3 regions of the Vibrio sp. YIC-376 genome follow, and region 1 is predicted to be linked to each of the others. Evidence: predicted binding sites of a transcription regulator. Region 1 holds the regulator's gene; each other region holds the start of a gene.
The links. Region 1 encodes PurR, which represses purine synthesis genes. Its sites were predicted from a motif close to TNANGNAAACGTTTNCNTNA; they were not measured.

Region 1 (8,028 bases):
AAAGCATCATTCAGGAGCCTAAAATGCAAGAAGTGAAAGCTTTTAATGAAAAACGCGCCGAAATTTACTGGTGGTTTTCTAGCTTGTTCGCCAAAGAACTGACAGACAAAGAACTGGAAGCTTACCACAGTGTTGAAATTCGTAGCTTTTTAGCTGGCTTAGGTGAAAATGAATCGCTAAAACCTTCCGTTGATGCCCTGGTAGATGCACTGAACCGCTTGCAAGATCGTGAAGACGCTCAGCTCGAACTCGCTGCTGACTTTTGTGAACTGTTCTTAAAAACAGAAAAGTATGGCGCTCTGCCTTACGCTTCTATGTACATTGGTGAAACCGGTTTGCTTAATGATAAGCCAGCGGAGGAAATGGAGAAGTTGATGGCTGAGTTCGGTGTACAAGTGGACGACAAACTCAACGAACCTGCCGATCACTTAGCAGTAGAACTCGATTTTTTAGGAAACATGATCATCCGTTCCAACGAGTTTGAACAGGAAAAGCATATGGAAGAAGCTTTCTCAAAACAAAATGACTTCATTGTGCATCAACTCTTATCGTGGCTGCCACAATTCGCAGCGAAATGTAAGCAGCTGGATGATTTCGGCTTCTACGCGAACGTCGCGCAACTATTAATTGCATTTTGTAAACTGGACAGTACTTACCTTCTTGGTGAATAATTGCCGCCAATTATTGGGAGCCTGTTTTTAGGCTCCCCATTTTTATTCGTTTGCCCCTAATCTAGTTCCAATCGCTTGCTTTTTTTTGCAATCAAAATGTGACTTCAAAGACACAAAACTGCTGCTGAAATTATTGCCAGCCAGTCTACATAGGGCTAAAATGTGAACGCAAACGATTAAATATGATTTTTATGTAAACCGCTGAAATAAAGCGGTTTTTGTGTTTTCTTAATAGGTTGACGATCTCTTCTTCGTGCAGTCGAAAAAGGTAGGACAACTCAACCGTATTGCTACAAACCTTCTACCGATTTCGGAGCTATCACTGCTAATCATACTCAGCATCAACGTTTTAGTTGCGCTAAGTTTACAAAAAGCATTCAGCAAAAGGTTTTATACTCCACGGTATATTAGTAGCTCGATACAGGACACCATTTATGGCCACTATAAAAGACGTTGCTCGATTAGCCGGCGTTTCTACTACTACAGTCTCGCACGTTATCAACAAAACACGTTTTGTTGCAGAAGCAACTCAAGAAAAAGTAATGAAAGCTGTTGATGAGCTTAATTACGCGCCGAGTGCAGTTGCTCGTAGTTTGAAATGTAACTCAACTCGTACCATCGGTATGTTGGTAACTCAATCTACTAACCTATTCTTCTCAGAAGTCATCGATGGTGTTGAAAGCTACTGTTATCGTCAAGGTTACACTCTTATTTTATGTAATACCGGCGGTATCTACGAAAAGCAAAGAGATTACATTCGCATGCTGGCTGAAAAGCGTGTTGATGGCATCCTGGTTATGTGTTCAGACCTAACGGAAGAGCTAAAAGAGATGCTTGACCGTCACGCTGACATTCCAAAAGTAGTCATGGATTGGGGTCCAGAAAGCTCTCAAGCAGACAAAATCATGGATAACTCAGAAGAAGGTGGCTATATCGCAACCAAGTATCTGATTGACAACGGTCATACTGATATTGCCTGCTTAAGTGGTCACTTTGAAAAGCTAGCGTGCCAAGAACGTATTATGGGCTTCCGCCGTGCAATGGCAGAAGCGAACATACCTGTAAACGAAGATTGGATTCTTGAAGGTAACTTTGAGTGCGATACGGCTGTTCTCGTTGCAGACAAAATTACAGCAATGGAACAACGTCCAACAGCAGTATTCTGTTTCAATGACACAATGGCATTGGGCTTAATGAGCCGATTACAACAAAATGGCATTAAGATCCCCGACGATGTTTCCGTGATTGGTTACGACAATATCGAGTTGGCCGAATACTTTTCTCCACCACTCACGACGATTCACCAACCGAAACGTCGTGTCGGTAAAAATGCATTCGAAATTCTACTGGAACGAATTAAAGACAAAGAACACGAAAAACGCATTTTTGAAATGCAGCCAGAACTGGTCGTTCGAAATACAGTGAAGAAACTCAATTAATTGACATTAAGCGCTCTCCGGAGCGCTTATTTTTCGTCTCAACATAAGCCTTATACTCAATATCATCAGCGATCAAAAAGTTAAATATTAGGTAAGTTGCTGTTTTATTTGTGCGTAATACTTTTCTTACAACCATACCTTTCATTAAAAAACCCTTGCCTCACAAATGCATCACGACGCATAATTTTAATGAATTTTCCTGAACCAATATCACACTTTATTAGCTAAAATGTGATGTTAATTCAAGAGACGAAGTATTCTCGACATGTCACGCACAGGGCAAACCATCCGAAAGGGTGGGACGCAAAGCTTCCGGCCTGAACCATTTGATTAAATGGAAGGTAGCGGGGTTACCGATGGCAAATATGCATATGATGAGTTTACCCTATAATGACATTGTTTCTGCATGTATTTGCTATTCTCTCGGACCTGACTTTTGGTGGCGTAATGTTAATTACACCGAGATAACACATCATGGATAAACCGATACTCAAAGATTCTATGAAGCTATTTGAGGCACTTGGTACAATCAAGTCGCGCTCAATGTTTGGTGGCTTTGGACTTTTCGCTGATGAGACGATGTTTGCACTAGTTGTGAATGATCAACTTCATATACGAGCAGACCAACAAACTTCATCTAATTTCGAGACGCAAGGACTCAAACCCTACGTTTATAAAAAGCGAGGGTTTCCGGTCGTTACTAAATACTACGCGATTTCCAACGATTTATGGGAATCAAACGAGCGTTTGATAGAAGTAGCAAAGCAGTCGTTAGCACAAGCCAAATTAGAAAAAAAGCAACAAGCCAGTAGTAAACCTAACAGATTGAAAGATTTGCCTAACCTAAGGCTGGCTACTGAACGAATGCTAAAAAAAGCTGGTATTGAATCAGTAGAACAGCTAGAAGAGGAAGGAGCACTAAGCGCTTATAAAGCGATACGTGATTCCCACTCAGCTAAGGTAAGTATTGAGCTTCTTTGGGCCTTAGAGGGCGCAATTAACGGCACTCACTGGAGCGTCGTACCTCAATCTCGAAGAGAAGAACTGAAAAACGCGCTTTCTTAACAAGTATTCAAATATTATTCTAAAAACCGCAAGCCTAGCCTGCGGTTTTTTTTTGAAATATTTTTAGGTCATAGCCTGTCTATTAGTCTGAACAACAACCATTAACTACAAATTAAAAACCACATTTTCCTGAACATCTGTTAAGACTTTTAACTAGGGGTAGCCCAACTGGAGTGCGCACATGAACAAAAAGCTAATTTTTGGGTTAATACTGCTCTTAACGGTAACTCTATTAGCCGTTAATTTTAGCCAGCACCTAACGTTGGAGAACGCTAAAGCTCAACAAGAGGCACTGAATGCCTATATCGAACAAAATTTTATTATTGCAACGACCCTCTATTTCTTCGCTTACATCGCTGTCGCAGCGTTCTCTATTCCCGGTGCAGCAGTCGTTACTCTATTAGGTGCTGCCCTATTCGGTTTTTGGACAAGCTTAGTTTTGGTCTCTTTTGCCAGTACAATCGGAGCTACCCTTGCTTTCCTGAGTAGCCGATACCTATTAAGAGACTGGGTACAAACCAAGTTCGGAAAAAAGCTCACTGCGATCAACGAAGGTGTCGAAAAAGATGGCTCGTCCTATCTGCTCTCATTACGTTTGATTCCCGTCTTTCCTTTTTTCCTGATCAATTTATTGATGGGATTAACTCCGATGACCGTTGGCCGTTTTTATCTCACTAGCCAAATTGGTATGCTCCCTGGGACAGCCGTTTATCTCAATGCAGGTACACAATTGGCAAACATTGAAAGTGTATCAGATATCGTCTCTCCTAGTGTTTTAGCTTCATTTGCTTTGCTGGGTCTGTTTCCTATCATTGCCAAATGGGTGATGAAGAAAGTAAGACCCACAGACACTCAACATAATGGAAGTTCTTGATGAAAATATTTATCGCGAACAACCCTGCTGAAGCGCATATCGTTTGTGAGCTACTTAAAATGGAGCAAATACATTGCGAAGTTAGGGGAGAAGGCATTTTCGGTCTAAAAGGAGAACTGCCATTTAGTGATGATACTGACCCGTATGTCTGGCTATTCGACTCAGAGCAACAAATCAAAGCAATGGCTATTGTTGCGGCTTACCAAACACAGGCTCAGCCAAATACTTACCAAGATTGGCAGTGTCCTGAATGTTCAGAGATGAATGAGGGGCAATTTGGCGCTTGCTGGCAATGTGGGTATCGAATAGACGAAAGGTCCTAAGTAATTAAGGGGTTAGGTCCTAGGTCCTAGAACCTTATAAATTACACCACTAAACTTTGTTGCTTGATGAACTCAATCGAATGCTGATTGAAGTCTTCCGGACGCTCGACATTACAAACGTGACCGCAGTTTGGGATTTCATGCAATACACTAAGTTTATGTGCCGCTACCATCTCTTTAACTGGCTGGATGAACATATAATCCCTGTCCCCCATCAGGTAGAGCGTTGGAATATCTAATTCCCGGTCTTTAAAGTACTTCATCAACGGGTTTACATCTGCCGCCAAAATAAACCAGCGCTTAAATTCCTTTTGACAAAGCTTTTTAGCTTCTCGAATAAACAAGTGACGAGACTCACGCTGATTACGCTGTGGCATCACGATATAGGCGAACAGTTTATACAACCACATGTACGGCAAGATATGTTTGCCAAAGTTACCCAGCTTTACCAGTATTTGTGAGCGAGTGTTGAGACGAGTCACCGCCCCACCCAATACCATTGAATTAACCCGCTCCGATGCCAACTCTGCAATATTTCGGACGATGATCGTGCCTAACGACATCCCGACAAAGTGAGCCGATTGAATTTTCAGATGATCCAATACTTTTAAAATGTCTTGTGTGACTTCAGTAAACGTATAACGACTCGTCATCAGCTCTTTTAACAACTGGTTTGATTTACCGTGCCCTCTTAAATCAATCAACAACAAATTAAAGTGCTGCTTATAAGCTTTAATTTGCTTAAACCAAATCGAAGAGCTGCCACCAGCACCATGCACGAAAACGACCCACTCATTACTGGTAGGGTGCAAATAGGTTTTATGGAAAAGTAGTGGCTGAGTCATATACCAAAGTAAAAAACAAGTTTATCAATTGAGGGAGACAATCCTACCACACTCCGCCCACTCTAGATAACTAAGGCACCTGAACTGGTGCCTTTTGTTACATTTTTAGGTTAGCTTATATGGCATCAATGCGGAATAAAAAGCTTTAACGCTGAGTGGTAAAGCTGCAAATATTCTTCAGCTGCCTTTCGCCAGCAGAAGTCTTGTTGCATCGCATGTAACTGCACTCGCTTCAACTCGGCATTTTCTTGAACATAAAGCAGTAGAGCCCTTAGCATGGCTAACAGCAGTGCTTGAGGTGTTGGTTCATAGAACACAAACCCCGTAGCATTAGATGGGTCGGCATCATAGTCATTCACACTGTCTTTCAGGCCACCCACACCTCGTACGATAGGTAAGGTACCATAAGCCATGCTATAAATTTGATTTAAACCACACGGCTCAAATTCAGAAGGCATCAAAAAGAAATCTGACCCAGCTTCAACTAAATGAGCAAGCTCATTATCATAGGCTTCGACAAATACAAACTTGTTAGGAAACTCAGCAGCAACGTCATGCACCTGAGCCGCCAGAGAAGGATCCCCCGTGCCGACCAACACCAATTGCACGTCATGTTTAAGGAAATCCGCCAATGCAGGCAGCAAATAGTGAAGCCCTTTTTGCATAGTAAGGCGACAAACCATACCAAACATCGCACAATCTGATTCTGCTAGATTTAACCGTTGTTGCAGTGCTTTTTTACAAGCTGCTTTTCCTTCCACCATGCTGTCATAATTTGCTTGGTAGTTTGCAGGCAGATAAGTATCTGTGTCAGGATGCCACGCCGAGTAATCACAACCATTGAGAATACCGACTAAGTCGTGCGCTCGCTGTTGGAACTCCCAAGACATCCCGTGACTACCTAACTCTGTTTTCAACTCTTCAGCATAGGTAGGGCTAACGGCGTTTATTTTATCTGCATTCATCACACCGGCTTTCAACATTGAGATGTGAGTTTCACTTACTGCTGCGTCATGAACCCTTCGGCTCTGGAACTCTGGGAGGCATTGCACATCGTCATAGCTGAATACGCCTTTGAATACTGCGTTATGGATAGAAATCACACTGTGTGTATTCACGAAATACGGATCTGAACCATATCGGTGTTTCAACAAAAACGGAACGAGCCCCGTATGCCAGTCGTTGGCATGCACGATATCTGGCCTAAAATCCAGTTTTGGTAACATATCCAAGCACGCAGCACTAAAGAAAGCAAAACGCTCTCCGTTGTCTGGATAGGCTTGATTATTTTCCGCATACATAGATGGACGGTTAAAATATGGCTGGCAATCTATCAAATAAACCGGCACATCACCCAGAAAAAGCCTCAATACTCGATATTCTGTATGCGGCCACGATGTTAGTTGCGTCTCTAACATGACCTCAGCATCAGCCAAATTTTTAATACCATTGTAAGCTGGAATGGTAATTCGTACATCTTGCTGAAGTTTGTGAAGAGCTTCAGGCAGTGCCTTGGCAACGTCTGCCAAGCCACCACTTTTGATCAATCCTTCGACTTCAGACGCTACAAACAGAATAGATAAGTTGTTAGTAGCCAACTCTTGCTCCTTTAGGAATGACGACAATACCGTCATCTGACACATGGAATAACTTCTTATCCTCTTGAAGATTCACCCCAATCTGTGTGCCAGGTGCAATATCAGCGTTTTTGTCCACGATTACTCGACGTAAAACACAGCCTTCACCGATTTTAACGTCACCAAGGAGTACACATTCGCTGATATCGCAAGCAGATGCAATATTACTTCTGAAACCAAGCACAGATTTTTCTATTCTAGAGCCTCGAACATAGCTGCCACTGCACACCAAGCTATTGATAATCTGCACTCGCCCGTTGTCGGAATCTGTGAACGTTGCAGGTGGCAACGGTGGGTAATAGGTATGTAGCGGCCATTTACGGTTATATAGCGAGAACGGAGCATCTTTTGCTAATAAGTCCATATGGGCTTGCCAGTACGAGTCAATTGTACCGACATCACGCCAATAAACTTCTTCTTTCTCACCAGTAATGTGGTTTGTGCTGAAGTCATAAACAAACACATCTCCGCGAGGGAACATTTTAGGGATAATATCTTTGCCGAAATCATGAGAAGAGTCTTCATTATCCGCATCTTCTATCAGCTCAGAAAACAGAATCTGGGCTTCAAATACATAGTTCCCCATAGACACCAGCGCGAAGTCAGGTTCTCCTGGTATCGATTTTGGGTTGGCCGGCTTCTCCTCGAATCCGATCATGCGACCTTCACTGTCGACCTCAATAACACCAAACTGAGATGCTTCACTCAACGGCATACGCAAAGCAGAAACCGTAAGAGAGGCGCCCTTCTCCGTATGGAAGTTCAGCATCTGTTTTATGTCCATTTTGTAAATGTGATCAGAACCGAATATACATACCTGGTCTGGTTCAGATAATTCCATAAAACGTAGATTTTGATAAATGGCATCCGCTGTACCTTCATACCAGCGCTTACCAGTGCGCATTTGCGCCGGGATTGGATCAATGAAGCGATCCGTAATCCCACTAATATTCCAACCTTTTTTTAAGTGGTAAAACAGAGATTGAGATTTAAATTGAGTGAGCACATAAATGCGCATCAAATCCGCATTCACGAAGTTGTTCAGCGCAAAGTCAATCAGTCGGTAGCTACCGCCAAACGGTACCGCAGGTTTACTACGTGATTCAGTTAAAGGTCTCAAACGAGAGCCTTCACCGCCAGCAAGAATCATTCCCAAAACACCAGCCATTGTTGT
Region 2 (8,028 bases), on a different contig from region 1:
TGACACTCCCAACAATCAATATTTCAAGCACTTTACCGCGAATATAGTTCGAGATTTGTTGGTTCATCTCATGCCAGACTTTGTTCGCTAACTTACGGTTTTTAGGCAAAATACCACTGGCCATACCGAGCATCACTTCTTTATCTTTTAGCAAGAAGAAGATCAGTAAAGGCACCAAGATTAAGTAGACCGCTAACGTTGCAAGACTGACTAACGAGGCCAGTGATCCCTTAACCACACTTTCCCCAAGACTTACAGCCTGATTTTTCGCATTCGTTGCGATTGTTTCAACGATTTGCAGGTTAGCCAGCTCTGGATGGCGCTCAGGCAATGAAACAATAATCTTCTGTAAGCCATTGTACATATTTGGAATATCGTTAATTAGGTTTCCGACCTGATTCCAAATGGTAGGCACCAACCCAAACAATGCGATCAACATCAAACTGATAAAAACCAGCAATACGATGATCACGGAGAGCGTGCGGGGCATTCCTAAACGACACATTTGCACCACTGGCCACTCCAGCAAATATGCCAATACAATCGCCACGAGTAGAGGTGCAATGAGATGACCGAAGAAATAAATGGTGATAAAGCCAAATAGCAAGATCGCTACGAGGCTCACAGCATGTGGGTCTGAGAATCGACGTTGATACCAACGATTTACCATTTCGAACATCTTAAACGGATTCCTTATTGAAAACAGTCAATGTGTAGTGATCTGATGTTGGTTGGCAATCAACCATGTATCCCTGAGAGTTTAGGTATTTCACAATATCTTGTTTAGAGCTGTTATCCATCACTTTAATGACAAGCTTATGATGCTGCTTTTCTCCCTGAAAGGCCTCTGCAGTGTGACGCTTAGCGAGTAACAGTGCCATGGGGCAGCGTTGCTCGCGCAAATCAAGTAACATGGATTCCATTGTATTGCTCTGCACTTATGATAGGGTTGTATTGTAACGGCTTTTTGAGCTGGAGCTAGCAATTCTGACACTATTTAACCGGAAACTGAAATCACTCAGATACAGAAAAATTTACGAAACCAATTCGTTTAATCCCGGTCTTATTGCTAGCGCACTCATCCGACAGGATGACCATAAAGTATAGTGGTAACGTTGAGAGGTACTCTACCTCCAACCACTTGCTTAGGTATTTGGGAGAACCTTTAGAACGTATGTTAAAACGCACTCGATCGCTAGTTTGCTTATGTATTGCTGCTGCAATTAGTTCGCCGACAACCTACGCCAATAGTATCGACTTACCAGATATTGGGACAGCTGCTGGGAGCACACTATCGATAGACCAAGAGTTAATTTATGGTGATGCTTATATGCGCATGCTCAGAGCGAGTAAGCCCATCGTTAACGATCCCGTTATTAACGAGTACATTGATTCTCTCGGCCATCGATTAGTCGCCAATGCGGCCGATGTAAAGACACCGTTCCACTTTTTCATGATACGTGACCGTAATATCAACGCTTTTGCGTTTTTTGGCGGTTACGTTGCTTTGCACTCAGGACTTTTTCTGCATGCTCGCAGCGAAAGTGAGTTAGCGTCCGTTATTGCTCACGAAATCGCTCACGTCACCCAACGCCACCTTGCTCGCAGTATGGAAGACCAAGCTAGACGCTCCCCGGCAACACTGGCTGCGTTAGCGGGTGCCCTGCTCCTCTCAATCGCAGCACCAGAAGCAGGCATAGCGGCAATAACAGCGGCGACGGCGGGAAACATGCAAAGCCAGATAAACTACACCCGCGCGAATGAGAAGGAAGCCGACCGTTTTGGCATCTCGACACTGGCAAAAGCAGGATTCGATGTGCAAGCCATGCCACGTTTCTTTGGGCGTTTAGCTGACGAGTATCGCTATGCAAGTAAACCGCCTCCGATGCTGCTGACCCACCCATTACCGGAAGACCGCGTTGCGGATAGTCGACAACGAGCACAAGCTTATCCACCGATGCGTATCGCCCCATCGATTGATTACCATCTGGCTCGAGCACGGATCGTTGCGCGTTATGCAGGCATTGATGGACCTGCCGCGTTAGGTTGGTTCGAACGTACACAGAAAAATGCCTCTGCCGATATCATGCTTGCGTTCGATTACGGACGTGCATTGGTTCATATGGACAGCAAACGCTTGTCTCAGGCTGAGCCAATCCTAAAAAAGCTGTTGGCACAAGACCCAGGAAATCCGTTCTATCTTGATGCGATGAGTGATCTCTATATCGAAAAAAAACAACCTGAAAAAGCTGTCGAAATGTTGAGTAGTGCGCTCGCTCGTAATCCTCAAAACACAGTCCTGACCATTAACTATGCGAATGCCCTGCTTGAGGCAAAACAATACGAACAAGCTGTACGCATTCTTCAGCGCTACTCACATGATCGCCCTGAAGATACCAATGGTTGGCAGTTATTGTCGAAGAATTACCATGAACTCGGACGCAATGACGAAGAGTTAGCAGCACGCGCTGAGATTTTGGCATTGCAAGCAAACTGGAATAAAGCGATTCAATATTATAGTGAAGCGAGTAAAATGGCCCAGTTGGGCAGCTTAGAACAAGCTCGATACGATGCTCGTATTGACCAACTCATGATCCAAAGAGATCGATTCATGGCATTACAATAACGAAATGGAGAAAACCATGTCAGTCGTGATTTATCACAACCCTCGTTGCTCAAAGAGCCGTCAAACTCTTGAACTGCTTGAACAAAATGGTGTTACACCAGAAGTCGTAAAATACCTGGATAACCCACTTAACGTAGATGAACTAAAAGCCCTGTATGCTCAACTCGGTTTCTCATCAGTTCGTGACATGATGCGTACTAAAGAAAGCGAATACAAAGAATTAGGCTTAGATGATGAGTCAGTCAGTGATGAGCAACTGTTCGAAGCAATGGCACAAAACCCAAAATTGTTTGAACGTCCAGTAGTGGTAGCAAACGGCAAAGCAAAAATCGGTCGCCCACCAGAGCAAGTGTTGGATATTCTATAAATGGATTGCCAGATCCTTATTTTGTATTTCAGCCGTCATGGCGCAACAAAACAACTGGCAAGACAGATAGCAAGAGGAGTCGAATCGACTCCTCAATGCCAAGCAATTTTGCGAACAGTTGAAGAATTGTCACCTCACTCACATACCCCTTCCGATCCAATTGTTACTCTAGAAGAACTGAAAAATTGCGACGGCCTCGCGTTTGGCAGTCCTGTTTGGTTTGGCAATATGGCAGCGCCTCTAAAGCACTTCTGGGATCAAACCACTCCTTTGTGGGTGAGCGGTGACTTAATTGATAAGCCAGCTTGTGTATTTACCTCATCATCTTCGATGCATGGTGGGCAGGAAACGACGTTACAAAGCATGATGACGCCATTATTGCATCACGGGATGATGCTACTTGGCATACCTTATGTGGAACCCGAACTACACTCAACGATCTCTGGTGGAACACCATATGGCGCAAGCAGTGTAGGAAAAGATCCAAGTCTTACCAACGACGAGGCTCGTCTGGCTCAGAAACTGGGTAAACGACTGGCAACAGCAGCATTAAAGCTCAAAGGCTGTTAGTAAATTCAAGGATAGTAAATCGATGTCTGAATCTTTTGACCAACCTGCACTTGGTGCCCAAACTAAAAGCTATCGATATCTGGCTTTATTTGGCAACTTGGCTTTATTAGCGTGGGTAGCAATCTGGCAGCTCGCTTTATCGCCTCACCCTCACTTAAGCAGCACAACCTTAGCAATTGCATGGTGTATACCCTTATTACTTCCTCTTCCGGGCATCTTGGCTGGAAAACCTTACACTCATGCATGGGCCAACTTCGTGCTAATGCTGTACTTCCTGCATGGACTAACCATCCTTTACGTCGATGATGGGGAACGTTGGCTAGCGGTAGTTGAACTGGTGCTGACTACTTTTGGTTTCATTGGCAACATTCTGTTTGCGCGAGCGAGAGGCAAAGAGCTCGGGCTTAAGCTCAAACGCTTATCCCAAGTAGAAAAAGAAGAAAAAGCCAAATTCAATAAATAAGCAATTTCAAAGTGTCAAAAAAAGAGTCGCGATTTGCGACTCTTTTTATTATTTTAGAATCATTAGTATTTTAAGAACGTTGGCTAGCGGTCCACTCGTAGATTACATCATACTGTTCTTGTGTTGGCGCGATAATGACAGACTCTGATTCCTGCTCCTCTTGAACCGGCACTTCAGCCGTCACAACGTCTGAATTTAATTGTTCTTCTTCCGCCAATGTTTCCGTTGGTATTGGCTCTTGCGTCGCCTGCACAGGACGTACCTCTTCAACTGGCTTAATCGGCTCTTCATACACCGCTAACTGAGAAATCGATGACGCTTCTTGTTCAAAGGCCTGTTTTGATGCCAATAGATGAAGCCTAAGCGTCAACTCATTACCTTGAACACGTTTAATCTCGCTACCCGCAACAGAGTTGAGCTTCTTCAACGCACTTTCTAAACGGAAGAAATCTGAGGCAGAAGTAATGTTAACGACTTTCATCGTAATGCCCTCAGAAGACTCGCCAGAGACTACAACGGCACTCTTGCCTGCGTAATAATCGGTAATGCCATCTACCGTTGTTGTAATGGCATCAGCCCCCGAAGCAGAACCACTACGTGGGGTGCGTTGAGAAATAATAATTGCAGATGGTGATTGATCGTAAAGAGTCCAGCGGACTTGATCGCCTTGTGCACGCAACACAAGTACGGCGTCAACTGGGTAACGTTGGCTGGCCTTAGCAATTGGTTCAACAAAACCGCCCCAAAGATCGGACACATTCACGCCCGTGACATCTTCAAAATCGCCCACAGGAATGGTGATTGGTAACCCTCTCGCTTCTGCAGCGGAACGCAGCGCCGCAATGTTTGAAGAATCTGAGTGTTCCCAGGCAACGGTGCGATCATAAGCCTGCTCTTCTACTACCCAGACAAGGATATTAGGGCGGTGAGGTGACCACGAAGGTAATTGTGCTTGCGTTAGAAGAGAGTGAATCTGGCCACCATTAAAGCGCATCTTTAAACTTGATTGACCATTGACTTGCCCGTAACCAAGTTGAGAAATGTAACTGGAACTGGAGTTCAAAGCTTTTTGAATAACCGGGTTGCTTAAAGAAGATTGTGAACCAGTTGCTCTAACAATCACATCTTTCATACCCTGTTCTCTAGCCAAAGACTCACCGTTTTCCTGTTCACTATCGATGACGACTTCGGCATGATAGATATCTACCTGAGTTGATGCATACACTGGCAGGGACAACCAACCTATCAATAAAAGAACTAAATAGCGCATAGTTTTCATTTTCCTCTAAACAAGAAACTGCATAATAAGAAACTATCAAACCCGGAGCAAGGCGACCCAAATGTAAATAGCTTGAAATATGACCAACTTAGGCCACTTTCGGAACGACCTTTAGAGTACATTAACTAGCCACCCTTTTTCCTTAAGTGCCTGATTGCTTATTCGGGAAACGAATGAACACATAAATGTCTCCACGATTACTTATCTAATGCAAGAAACGCGACATTACACCCTTTTCTTTGCGGCGCATCTAACAAAATATGAATTTCAGCTCATAAAACAGACACTTTTGCAAACTAGCCACTCTCAAAACATACTTTGTCCACTTAAAATCATCGAAAAATTTGATCTGAGCATTGTCGCAAACGTTTGCTGAGTGATACTATTCGCCGGATTTGTCTGCGTATCTTTAAATAGGAAATGATTATGAAAAATGCGTTACAAGGCGCTCAGATGCTCTTTGTCGCTTTTGGTGCTTTGGTACTCGTGCCCCTTCTGACAGGACTCGATCCAAACGTAGCACTCTTCGGTGCCGGTGTCGGTACCCTCCTCTTCCAATTGATCACTAAACGTTCTGTCCCAATTTTCCTTGCCTCTTCTTTCGCGTTTATTGCTCCTATTCTGTTCGGTATCCAAACATGGGGTATCGGTGCAACAATGGGTGGCTTAATGGCAGCAGGTATGGTGTATATTGCACTTGGCGCAATGATCAAAATTCGTGGCGTAGACTTTATCCATAAGATTCTGCCACCTGTGGTTGTTGGCCCAGTTATTATGGTTATCGGACTTGGCTTAGCACCAACAGCCGTTAACATGGCGATTGGTAAAACAGGTGATGGCGCCGCTCAACTGGTCAATGGTGATGCCGCCATTATGATTTCATCAGTGTCACTGCTAACGACCATTGCATTGAGCGTGTTTGCGAAAGGTTTCTTGAAGCTAGTACCAATTGTTGGTGGTATTTTAGCAGGTTACTCTGTGTCTCTCGCATATGGTGTGGTCGACTTTACTCCAGTTGCTCAAGCCGCGTGGCTGGCAATGCCAAACTTCACAACGCCAGAGTTCAACATCAACGCGATTCTATTTATGATTCCGGTGGCGATCGCTCCCGCGGTAGAACACGTGGGTGACATACTGGCCATTTCAAATGTGACTGGCAAAGACTACCTTAAAAAACCTGGCCTGCACCGCACAATCGCGGGTGACGGTTTAGCGACTATGGCTGCAGCTATGGTTGGTGCGCCACCAAATACAACCTATAGTGAAGTGACCGGTGCAGTTATGCTGACGAAAGCATTCAACCCGGTGATCATGACGTGGGCAGCGGTGACGGCTATCATTCTGGCTTTGGTCGGTAAGCTAGGCGCTATCCTACAGACAATCCCTGTGCCTGTAATGGGTGGCATCATGATCCTACTGTTTGGTTCTATCGCAACTGTAGGTTTGAACACGCTGATCAAAAACCACGTGGACCTGCACAAATCTCGTAATCTGGTTATCGTTGCTGTTACGCTAGTATTTGGTATCGGCGGCATGGCTTTCGGTATTGGCGAATTCAGCCTGCAAGGCGTTAGCTTGTGCGGTATCGTGGCGATCATTCTAAACCTGATTCTTCCACACGACCTAGGTGAAAACCACGTTGTAGATAACGCTCAAATCGAAGAAGACAAAACAAACTAATTTGCCGAATCAACTTAGACACATACAAAAAAGGCTTGGTATTAACCAAGCCTTTCTTCTTTGTTCACAACTGATTAAGCGTGTTTTGTGCGCTTATTTAGTACCAAAAATCTTATCGCCCGCGTCACCAAGACCAGGAACGATGTAACCTTTGTCGTTCAGCTTCTCATCAATTGCCGCTGTGTATAGTTCAACGTCTGGGTGTGCTTTTTCCAGCGCTTCGATACCTTCTGGAGCCGCAACCAGAACAAGAACTTTAATCTGATTACAACCTTTCTCTTTCAGAAGGTCGATAGTCGCGATCATCGAACCACCAGTTGCCAGCATAGGATCAACAACCAGCGCGATACGCTCATCGATGTTAGACGCAAGCTTGTTAAAGTATGGTACTGGCTCTAGTGTTTCCTCGTCGCGGTAAATACCGACTACACTGATACGTGCACTTGGCATGTGCTCAAGAACACCATCCATCATACCCAGGCCAGCACGAAGGATTGGCACTACTGTTACTTTTTTACCTTTAATTTGGTCAACTTCTACTGGACCATTCCAACCTTCGATAGTAACTTTCTCAGTTTCAAAGTCTGCTGTCGCTTCGTAAGTAAGTAGGCTACCGACTTCTGTCGCTAATTCACGAAAACGCTTTGTGCTGATATCACCTTCTCTCATTAGACCAATTTTATGTTTTACTAGAGGGTGCTTTACTTCAACAACTTTCATGTCCATCTCCGGCTATAGTTGGCTATATTTAAACAAACCTTCAGATTATACACGATTTCCACTAGGAAATCAGGATATATGACTAAAGAAAAAAACTCGCGCAAACGTTTGCTATCTGTAATTAAGCACTGGTAGAATAGCGCCGTTTTCATATCCAACTTAAATACCGAGGACTTCCCTGTGAGTGGTAATAACTCTTCTCTTAGCTATAAAGACGCTGGTGTAGATATTGATGCAGGCAATGCGCTTGTAGATCGTATTAAGGGTGCGGTTAAACGTACTCGTCGCCCTGAAGTGATGGGTGGTATCGGTGGTTTTGGCGC
Region 3 (8,028 bases), on a different contig from region 1:
TATCCCATGGCTGTTCAATCCACGTATCTTGTGCAATATCAACCACGTAATCGTCAAGTAACTCTTTACCAGATGGCTTCGCACATACAGCAATTAATTTTGCTTTCGGGTACATTTCACGTAGTTGACGTGCAGTATCACCACTATCTACTAGGTCTTCAACGATTAGGTAGCCTTCACCGTCACCTTCTGGAGCTTTAAGCACAGACATGTCACGCTGATGGTCGTGGTCGTAGCTTGAAATACAGATAGTATCCACATAACGAATGCCTAGTTCACGAGCTAGGATAGCGCCAGGAATTAAACCACCACGGCTTACTGCCCAGATACCTTTCCATTGCTCAGCTGGCATTTGTTTTTCAGCCAGTTCACGACAGTAAGTCTGCATCGTATCCCAAGTGATAATGAATTTTTTACTCATTGTAATAACCTAATAATTTGAAAATATGCATCCCCAACATTGAGTCGAATGACCTTTAAGCTATACATTCAACTAACATCTCAAACTGAACGAGACGGGGCTTTTAGCTGCGCAAACGATTATTCTACCGAAAGCCAATTTTAATACCAATGGTGATATCAAATTTCTCCACATTTATACCCAAATGACGTCAAGATGCAGAAAAATTGATTTCGGTGAACAACGTTAAAACAAAAGGCCAGTGCGAACGAGTGCCCGCACTGGCCTTTTTCGAAATTGAATTAACCTACAAGGTATTTCACGATGAAGATGGCAGACATGACCCAAACACTCATCGATACATCACGACCTTTACCACTAAATAGCTTAATAGCAGCGTAAGAGATAAAGCCTAATGTGATACCTTCAGCAATTGAGAAGGTTAGTGGCATAACAAGGCATGTTACAACAACTGGAGACGCTTCAGTCAAATCACGCCAGTCGATGCTTACCAGACCAGAAAGCATTAGAATCGCGACGTAGAATAGTGCACCTGAAGTTGCGTACGCTGGAATCATACCTGCAAGAGGTGAGAAGAACAGAGCCAGCAGAAACAAAACACCAACAACAACTGCTGTTAGACCTGTACGACCACCAGCAGCAACACCTGCAACACTTTCAATGTAAGACGTCGTGTTTGATGTACCTAATAGAGCACCTACAGAAGTTGCAGTTGAGTCAGCAAGCAGTGCTTTATTCAGACGAGGGATGTTACCATTTTCGTCCGTCAAACCCGCTCTCTGAGAAACACCTACCAGCGTGCCTGCTGTATCGAACAAATCAACAAATAGGAAAGCAAAGACCACTGAGATCATGCCAACTTCAAATAAGCCTGAGAAGTCTAGTTGTAAAAACGTTGGCGCAATGCTTGGAGGTGTTGACATAACACCGCCCCACTGAACATCACCAAATACAATGCCTAGACCAGTTACGGTAAGAATCGCAATCATTACCGCACCTTTCACGCTGCGGTGAACAAGTGAAATAGTCAGGAAAAAACCAACCGATGCTAGCACTGCTGGTAGCGAGGTAATGTGCCCCATAGAAACCAATGTAGCTGGGTTATCAACCACAATACCGGCATTTTTGAGTGCAATGAACGCAAGGAATAGACCGATACCAGCCGAGATACCTGTACGTAAAGAGTGAGGAATTGAGTTGATGATCCACTCACGAATTTTGAAAATACTCAATAAAATAAACAGAAGACCAGAAACGAATACTGCTGCTAGCGCTACCTGCCATGTGTAGCCCATACCCAACACAACAGAATAGGTAAAGAATGCGTTAAGCCCCATGCCCGGAGCCTGTGCGATCGGGTAGTTTGCAACTAAGCCCATGATGAAACAGCCGATAGCTGCTGCAAGACAGGTCGCAACAAAAATAGCACCGCGGTCCATACCAGTGTCAGAGAGGATTGCTGGGTTTACAAAAATGATGTAAGCCATGGTGAGGAAGGTAGTAATACCCGCGATGATCTCAGTGCGCACATTTGTGCCATTTTCACTAAGTTTAAAGAGCCTTTCGAGCATGATCGAATCCTGTTAAAGGTAAAAAGTAAACGGTTGCGTAATCGATTGGTGGGGATTATAAAGTTATCAAATAGCAAATTCTAGATAGATTTTTCACTCTAATGGGATTTTTTTGCAGGATATGAAACCCGTCGGCTAGCATTTCAAATGCACTGTAAATTTAAGTATTAAGAAACAATAAGTAGCAAATTTAGATACAAAATATCTAAAGGGTGCAAACTGAACGATGTACTAAACTTTCAGCTGGAAACACCGACTTTTCAGATAAATTTTAAGCGGAATAAGTGAAGAATTGGAATAACAAAGACAAGCGATAAAGGAATCGGCACTTAGAGGTGAGAATTTAGCCAGACGACAGAAATGAACATAAAAAAACGCCACTCAAATTGAGTGGCGGCGAATCATGTCAGCACTATTACTGAAAAAAAATTCCAAATTATAGGGGTGAACAAACTGTTCAAGTCACATGCGTTGACTACTAGTCATCATCCAAAGAATGAATCAGTAACCAAAACTTGTTGGGTATACAAAGTTGCCGGTATAAACAGATTTGCTATTCCAGAACATTGCACTCGGTAAACCTTTCATAACTATCACCTTCTCTATCATTTAAATCATTCGTTGATTTCTCGGTTCCCTGGAGGCGATAAACGGACTCATCCTTTGAGCATTTCATTCTTCTCTCTGAAGATGGTTATAAATATACCACCAAGAAATTAAATTACAACACTTTTGGTGATTTAAATCACAAAAAATTCCAAACAAAGCTCACCTTTCAACCTTAATGTAATTTAATTACAGAAATATGAATAAGACCATCTTTTGCGCATATGATAATGGTAGCATCCAATTTTCACCTTGTTCATAAACTGTGACAATAGAGGGAGAAATCCTTATATAGACGACTACTAGTCACACTCTTCAAATGGTATTCTTGCTCTAATTCCTATCAAATATCATTAGTATTTTCTACTGGATATATACAATTTTCAAATAAGATATTTGGTAAATTAGATCAAAAGGAGCTTTACGTGTCTGAATTCCACTCTGAAATCAGTACCTTATCACCTACCCTGCTATGGCGTTTTTTTGATAAGATTTGTTCTATTCCTCATCCATCGAAGCATGAGGAAGCACTCGCACAATACATTATCAACTGGGCGACAGAGCAAGGCTTAGATGTTAGTCGCGATCCTACCGGTAACGTATTCATCAAAAAGCCTGCAACTCCAGGTATGGAAAACAAAAAAGGCGTGGTTCTTCAAGCACACATCGATATGGTGCCGCAAAAGAACGAAGAGACAGATCACGACTTTACTAAAGATCCAATTCAGCCTTATATCGATGGTGAATGGGTTACCGCAAAAGGCACCACCCTTGGCTCAGACAACGGCATTGGTATGGCGTCTTGTCTTGCGGTTCTTGCTTCTACTGAGATCAAGCATGGTCCAATTGAAGTACTTCTGACGATTGATGAAGAAGCAGGCATGACTGGTGCTTTCGGGCTCGAATCAGGCTGGTTAGAAGGTGATATCCTGCTAAACACAGACTCAGAGCAAGAAGGTGAAGTGTACATGGGTTGTGCTGGCGGTATCGACGGTGCGATGACATTCGATATCACTCGAGATGCCATCCCTGTCGGTTTTGTTACTCGCCAACTAACACTGAAAGGTCTGAAAGGTGGTCACTCTGGATGTGATATTCATACCGGCCGTGGTAACGCGAATAAACTGCTTGGCCGTTTCCTATCTGGTCATGCACGTGCACTGGATCTGCGTTTGGTTGAGTTCCGTGGTGGCAGCCTACGTAACGCAATTCCGCGAGAAGCATTCGTAACCGTTGCGCTTCCAGCAGAGAACCAAGACAAACTTGCAGAATTGTTCAACTACTACACAGAGCTACTAAAAGCAGAGCTAGGTAAAGTAGAAACCGGTATTGTTACCTTCAACGAAGAGATCGTAACAGACGCTCAAGCGTTTGCTTCTGCAGACCAACAACGTTTCATTGCCGCGCTAAATGCTTGTCCAAACGGCGTAATGCGTATGAGTGACGAAATTGAAGGCGTGGTTGAAACGTCTCTAAACGTTGGTGTGATCACCACTGAAGAGAATAAAGTGACCGTACTTTGTCTAATTCGCTCTCTGATTGATTCAGGACGTAGCCAAGTTGAAGGTATGCTGAACTCCGTTGCAGAACTGGCTGATGCCCAAATCGTATTTTCTGGCGCTTACCCTGGATGGAAGCCAGATGCAGACTCGGAGATCATGGCAATCTTCCGCGATATGTACGAAGGTATCTACGGTCACAAACCGAACATCATGGTGATTCACGCAGGCTTGGAATGTGGTCTGTTTAAAGAACCTTATCCAAATATGGACATGGTTTCCTTCGGCCCGACGATCAAATTCCCTCACTCTCCTGATGAGAAAGTGAAGATCGATACTGTTCAGCTATTCTGGGATCAAATGGTTGCTCTTCTGGAAGCCATCCCTGAGAAAGCATAACTGTCCGTTCGATAATAAAAAAGGGTGCCCGCCGAGGCACCCTTTTTTATTCAGTGAATCTTGCACTAATTACGCACGAGTTTGCGCATACGCCGACAACTCATCCATCGAAGTTTTCGCGACTATTTCACCATCAATGTAGTAAGTAACAAAATCACCTTCACGTACACCCATTAGCTTCGCTGTGTCGCCATTATTGTAGGTGATGTCCATTTGAATCGTATTCTCGTCAATTTGCTGCATCTGCCCTTGCTCAATAACACGGATATTAGTTAATGGACTCATTGGTGCAGTCGTCAGAGATTTATCTAACTGGTGGTTAACATCAATATAAGTATCCACCTTAGAATCGAAAATATGTGGTTTACCGTTTAGTGGGTTTTTACCTGTCCAGAATTCCAATGAGTTAAATACGATGTAATCTGCTGCGATCGCAACACCGTATACTGGTGCCATAAGCATGTTTAGGCCACCACGAGCATAACGGTTATCAACAGCTTTTAGGTTAAAACCCATTACATAACCAGTTACTGCATTACTGCCCACACAGCCAGAAAGTGAAACTGCAACAGCAGTCATTACGCCGATTTTAGTCATTGCCTTTTTCATCAAAACCTCAAGATAGATATTAAGTAAAAATCCGTCGCGGATATTAGCGAATTAAAAATGAGGGAAAAAGGTCAATTTTGTCTCTAAAAGTTTCATTATTATTTTTAAGACTCAAACAATTACCTGAACAATAATTAACCCCCACATCTATAGCGGTGACGATGTATAACGCCAAAAATAAAAGTAATATTGACAACATAAATCTCACAAGAGACTATTTTTTATTCTCATTAATTAAAATATTTTGTCGTATCCTTAATTAGAAAGATTAGTGTGATTATGACGCGATTGTTACATTGTTGATAACATATATGACAGAGATGTTTTATGGCTAGAAGTAGAAATAAAAGAAATAGAGTATTTGAGTTACTCGGGCATCAAATACAGCCAGGACAGCGATTAGAGATCGAATTCGAAGCGGCGCAACTTTACACCCACTCACCTTTATCAATTCCGGTGGAAATCATCCACGGTAAGCAAGAAGGTCCGGTGCTTATGGTGAATGCCGCAATCCATGGAGATGAACTTAATGGCGTGGAAATCGTTCGTCAGATCATAAACCAATTAGATCCACTAAAGCTAAAAGGCACTGTGATAGCAGTACCTATTGTCAACGTATTTGGGTTGATACATAAATCACGTTATTTACCTGACCGCCGCGATCTAAACCGTTGCTTTCCCGGTAGCGAAAAAGGTGCTCTCGCTTCTCGAATGGCGCACGGTTTCTTCAATAACATTGCCAAGCGCTGTAACTATATTCTGGATTTACACACTGGAGCTATACACCGAACGAACCTGCCACAAATCCGTGCAAACCTAAGTAACCCAGAAACACTGCGTATTGCCAAAGCATTCGCGACGCCAGTAATTATTGACTCCGCTTTACGTGATGGCTCTTTGCGTAGCGAAGCAGAGAAATGTGACATTCCGGTTCTCACTTACGAAGCGGGTGAAGCATTACGTTTCGATCCTCTATCAATCAGTGCTGGCGTAATGGGTATTCAGCGTGTAATGCAGGCGATTGGTATGCTACGAGCGAGCCGTAAGAAGTTCCCAGACCCAGTGATAGCAAAATCCACCAGTTGGGTACGTGCTCCAGGCAATGGTATTTTACGCACTGTCGTTAATCTGGGGGATAAAGTAGAACAGGATGAAACGCTGGCTTATATAAGCTCACCTCTTGGACATGTTGAGATAGAGCTTAAAGCACCTAAAGGTGGTTTGGTCATCGGTCAGCAGACATTGCCACTAGTAAATGAAGGTGATGCCATTTTCAATCTTGCTTATTTCAAGCAAGGAGACGACGAAGTAGAACAAGCCGTAGAAAGCTATATTGAAGAATTGAATGAGTTTGATGTTGATCCTGTTACCACCGGACAAATACCTCTCGACGTTCAGTAAAATCGACTGAGCTATCACACCAAAGCCTGGCGACTGTATCGCTGGGCTTTCTCTTTCCAAACAAGCCTTCATCAGACATCAAAATAGCCAAAAAGATAAAATTAGTGTCACTCTCAGAGCAGCCTATTTTCCTACCTAGAGAGAACTGAACTTTCACAGCACAATTGCACAGCGTTTTATTTATCCGTATGATGTTTTCTTTTTTTGCTTGTATTCCCCTTATGTACAAACCATTTTCTCTTACTTTTATGGGCTTCGTATTCTCTACGTACAGCTTTGCCCAATCCTCTGATCTCATTGCTCAATATTTGCAAGAGCAAAACCAGCAGTCATCTTACGACGATCACTATGCCCAGCCAGTAGCAGAACAATTAGACATCGACGCCAAATCGACTGGATTAACATGGCGTGAAGATGGAAAACCAGAGCACTGCAATTACGTCAAGAACAAAGCCTCATCCACTCGTGATTTTGACTATGGCGAAGCCAATGATTTGTCTGATGGTTTACACCATTTCGATTTACCGCCAATCCATACTTCCAATGTAAAAGCATCACATCGCGTTTATGCTAATTCTCCAGATTTATTACCGGGCAATCAGCAATTCGCAACGCCATCAGAAGGCTCAATCAAACTGTCCGTCTCCTCTGACTGTTTTTGACAGACAAATACGAAAAAGCCCCGAAGAAAACTTCAGGGCTTCTGCTGCATCACCGACTCAGTAAAACACAAGTCGGAAACATGCCATTATTCTTCGTCAGCTTCAGCGTCGCGTGCTTGACGAGCTTCTTCTTTGCGAGCTTTTGCTGCAAGCTGTTCAGCTTCACGCTCTTGGCGCTGTACTGCTTTTCGCTCATTACGAACGACTTGGTTTTGAATAAAGCCAGCCAGTTCTTTTTCAGCCCAAGCTTGTGCTTGTTCTTCGCTTTCAAAAGCCGTTTCACGTTTTGAGACAATCGTCTTGCGAGAGGTTACTTGACGAGTAATTTCTGCAGTCCAGCCGTTACGTTTCTCAGTTACACGGATAGCAAATTTTGGATTTTTAGACATCTATTTCAATTCCTAAGGGATTAATCAGGGATTCGGTCAACTTGATAACTTCAATTAAGCTGTATAACCACCATCCCTTGGTAAGCGCGGTATTAGAGCATAATTGCTTCGTCTTTGCGCGACTTTTTTAACTGTAGGTGAGAATTTTTATTGGTAAAAACAAAAAGCGCAGACCTTTCGATCTGCGCTTTGCTCTTTGGATAAGAGTCAGAATTAACCGATGTTCTTACGTGCGTTTTGGAACATACGCATCCAAGCACCGTTTTCACCCCAGCCTTCAGGAGACCAAGAGTTTGCAACCGTACGGAATACACGCTCTGGGTGAGGCATCATGATGGTTACACGACCGTCTGCTGTCGTCAGACCGGTAATCGCATTTGGTGAACCATTCGGGTTATTCGGGTACTGTTGCGTTGGGTTACCGTTATTATCTACGTAACGTAATGCTACTGTACCTGATGCTTCAATTGC

Region 2: a site for PurR is predicted at 5,663-5,682, ahead of WJM94_RS14450 (uracil-xanthine permease family protein). Genes of this name have one in related genera too.
Region 3: a site for PurR is predicted at 2,014-2,033, ahead of WJM94_RS09700 (NCS2 family permease). Genes of this name have one in related genera too.

Annotation. Positions count from the first base shown of each region.
Region 1 covers NZ_JBBWFK010000011.1:30,439-38,466, forward strand. Annotated here, with positions in the region: gene torD (molecular chaperone TorD) at 24-671, shown strand; gene purR (HTH-type transcriptional repressor PurR) at 1,106-2,110, shown strand; cyclic di-GMP riboswitch class I at 2,379-2,468, shown strand; gene WJM94_RS18685 (TfoX/Sxy family DNA transformation protein) at 2,585-3,175, shown strand; gene WJM94_RS18690 (TVP38/TMEM64 family protein) at 3,357-4,049, shown strand; gene WJM94_RS18695 (putative signal transducing protein) at 4,049-4,372, shown strand; gene WJM94_RS18700 (alpha/beta fold hydrolase) at 4,414-5,217, opposite strand; gene glgA (glycogen synthase GlgA) at 5,343-6,815, opposite strand; gene glgC (glucose-1-phosphate adenylyltransferase) at 6,805-8,022, opposite strand.
Region 2 covers NZ_JBBWFK010000007.1:66,381-74,408, forward strand. Annotated here, with positions in the region: gene WJM94_RS14415 (AI-2E family transporter) at 1-679, opposite strand, end outside; gene WJM94_RS14420 (sulfurtransferase TusA family protein) at 681-914, opposite strand; gene WJM94_RS14425 (beta-barrel assembly-enhancing protease) at 1,175-2,626, shown strand; gene arsC (arsenate reductase (glutaredoxin)) at 2,643-2,993, shown strand; gene wrbA (NAD(P)H:quinone oxidoreductase) at 2,994-3,563, shown strand; gene WJM94_RS14440 (DUF2069 domain-containing protein) at 3,586-4,026, shown strand; gene WJM94_RS14445 (DUF2066 domain-containing protein) at 4,097-5,296, opposite strand; gene WJM94_RS14450 (uracil-xanthine permease family protein) at 5,732-6,985, shown strand; gene upp (uracil phosphoribosyltransferase) at 7,079-7,705, opposite strand; gene purM (phosphoribosylformylglycinamidine cyclo-ligase) at 7,886-8,028, shown strand, end outside.
Region 3 covers NZ_JBBWFK010000004.1:158,374-166,401, reverse strand. Annotated here, with positions in the region: gene tet(34) (oxytetracycline resistance phosphoribosyltransferase domain-containing protein Tet(34)) at 1-421, opposite strand, end outside; gene WJM94_RS09700 (NCS2 family permease) at 703-1,992, opposite strand; gene WJM94_RS09695 (aminoacyl-histidine dipeptidase) at 3,024-4,496, shown strand; gene WJM94_RS09690 (DUF3332 domain-containing protein) at 4,566-5,105, opposite strand; gene WJM94_RS09685 (succinylglutamate desuccinylase/aspartoacylase family protein) at 5,433-6,506, shown strand; gene WJM94_RS09680 (DNA-directed RNA polymerase subunit beta) at 6,728-7,168, shown strand; gene WJM94_RS09675 (DUF3622 domain-containing protein) at 7,255-7,557, opposite strand; gene purL (phosphoribosylformylglycinamidine synthase) at 7,771-8,028, opposite strand, start outside.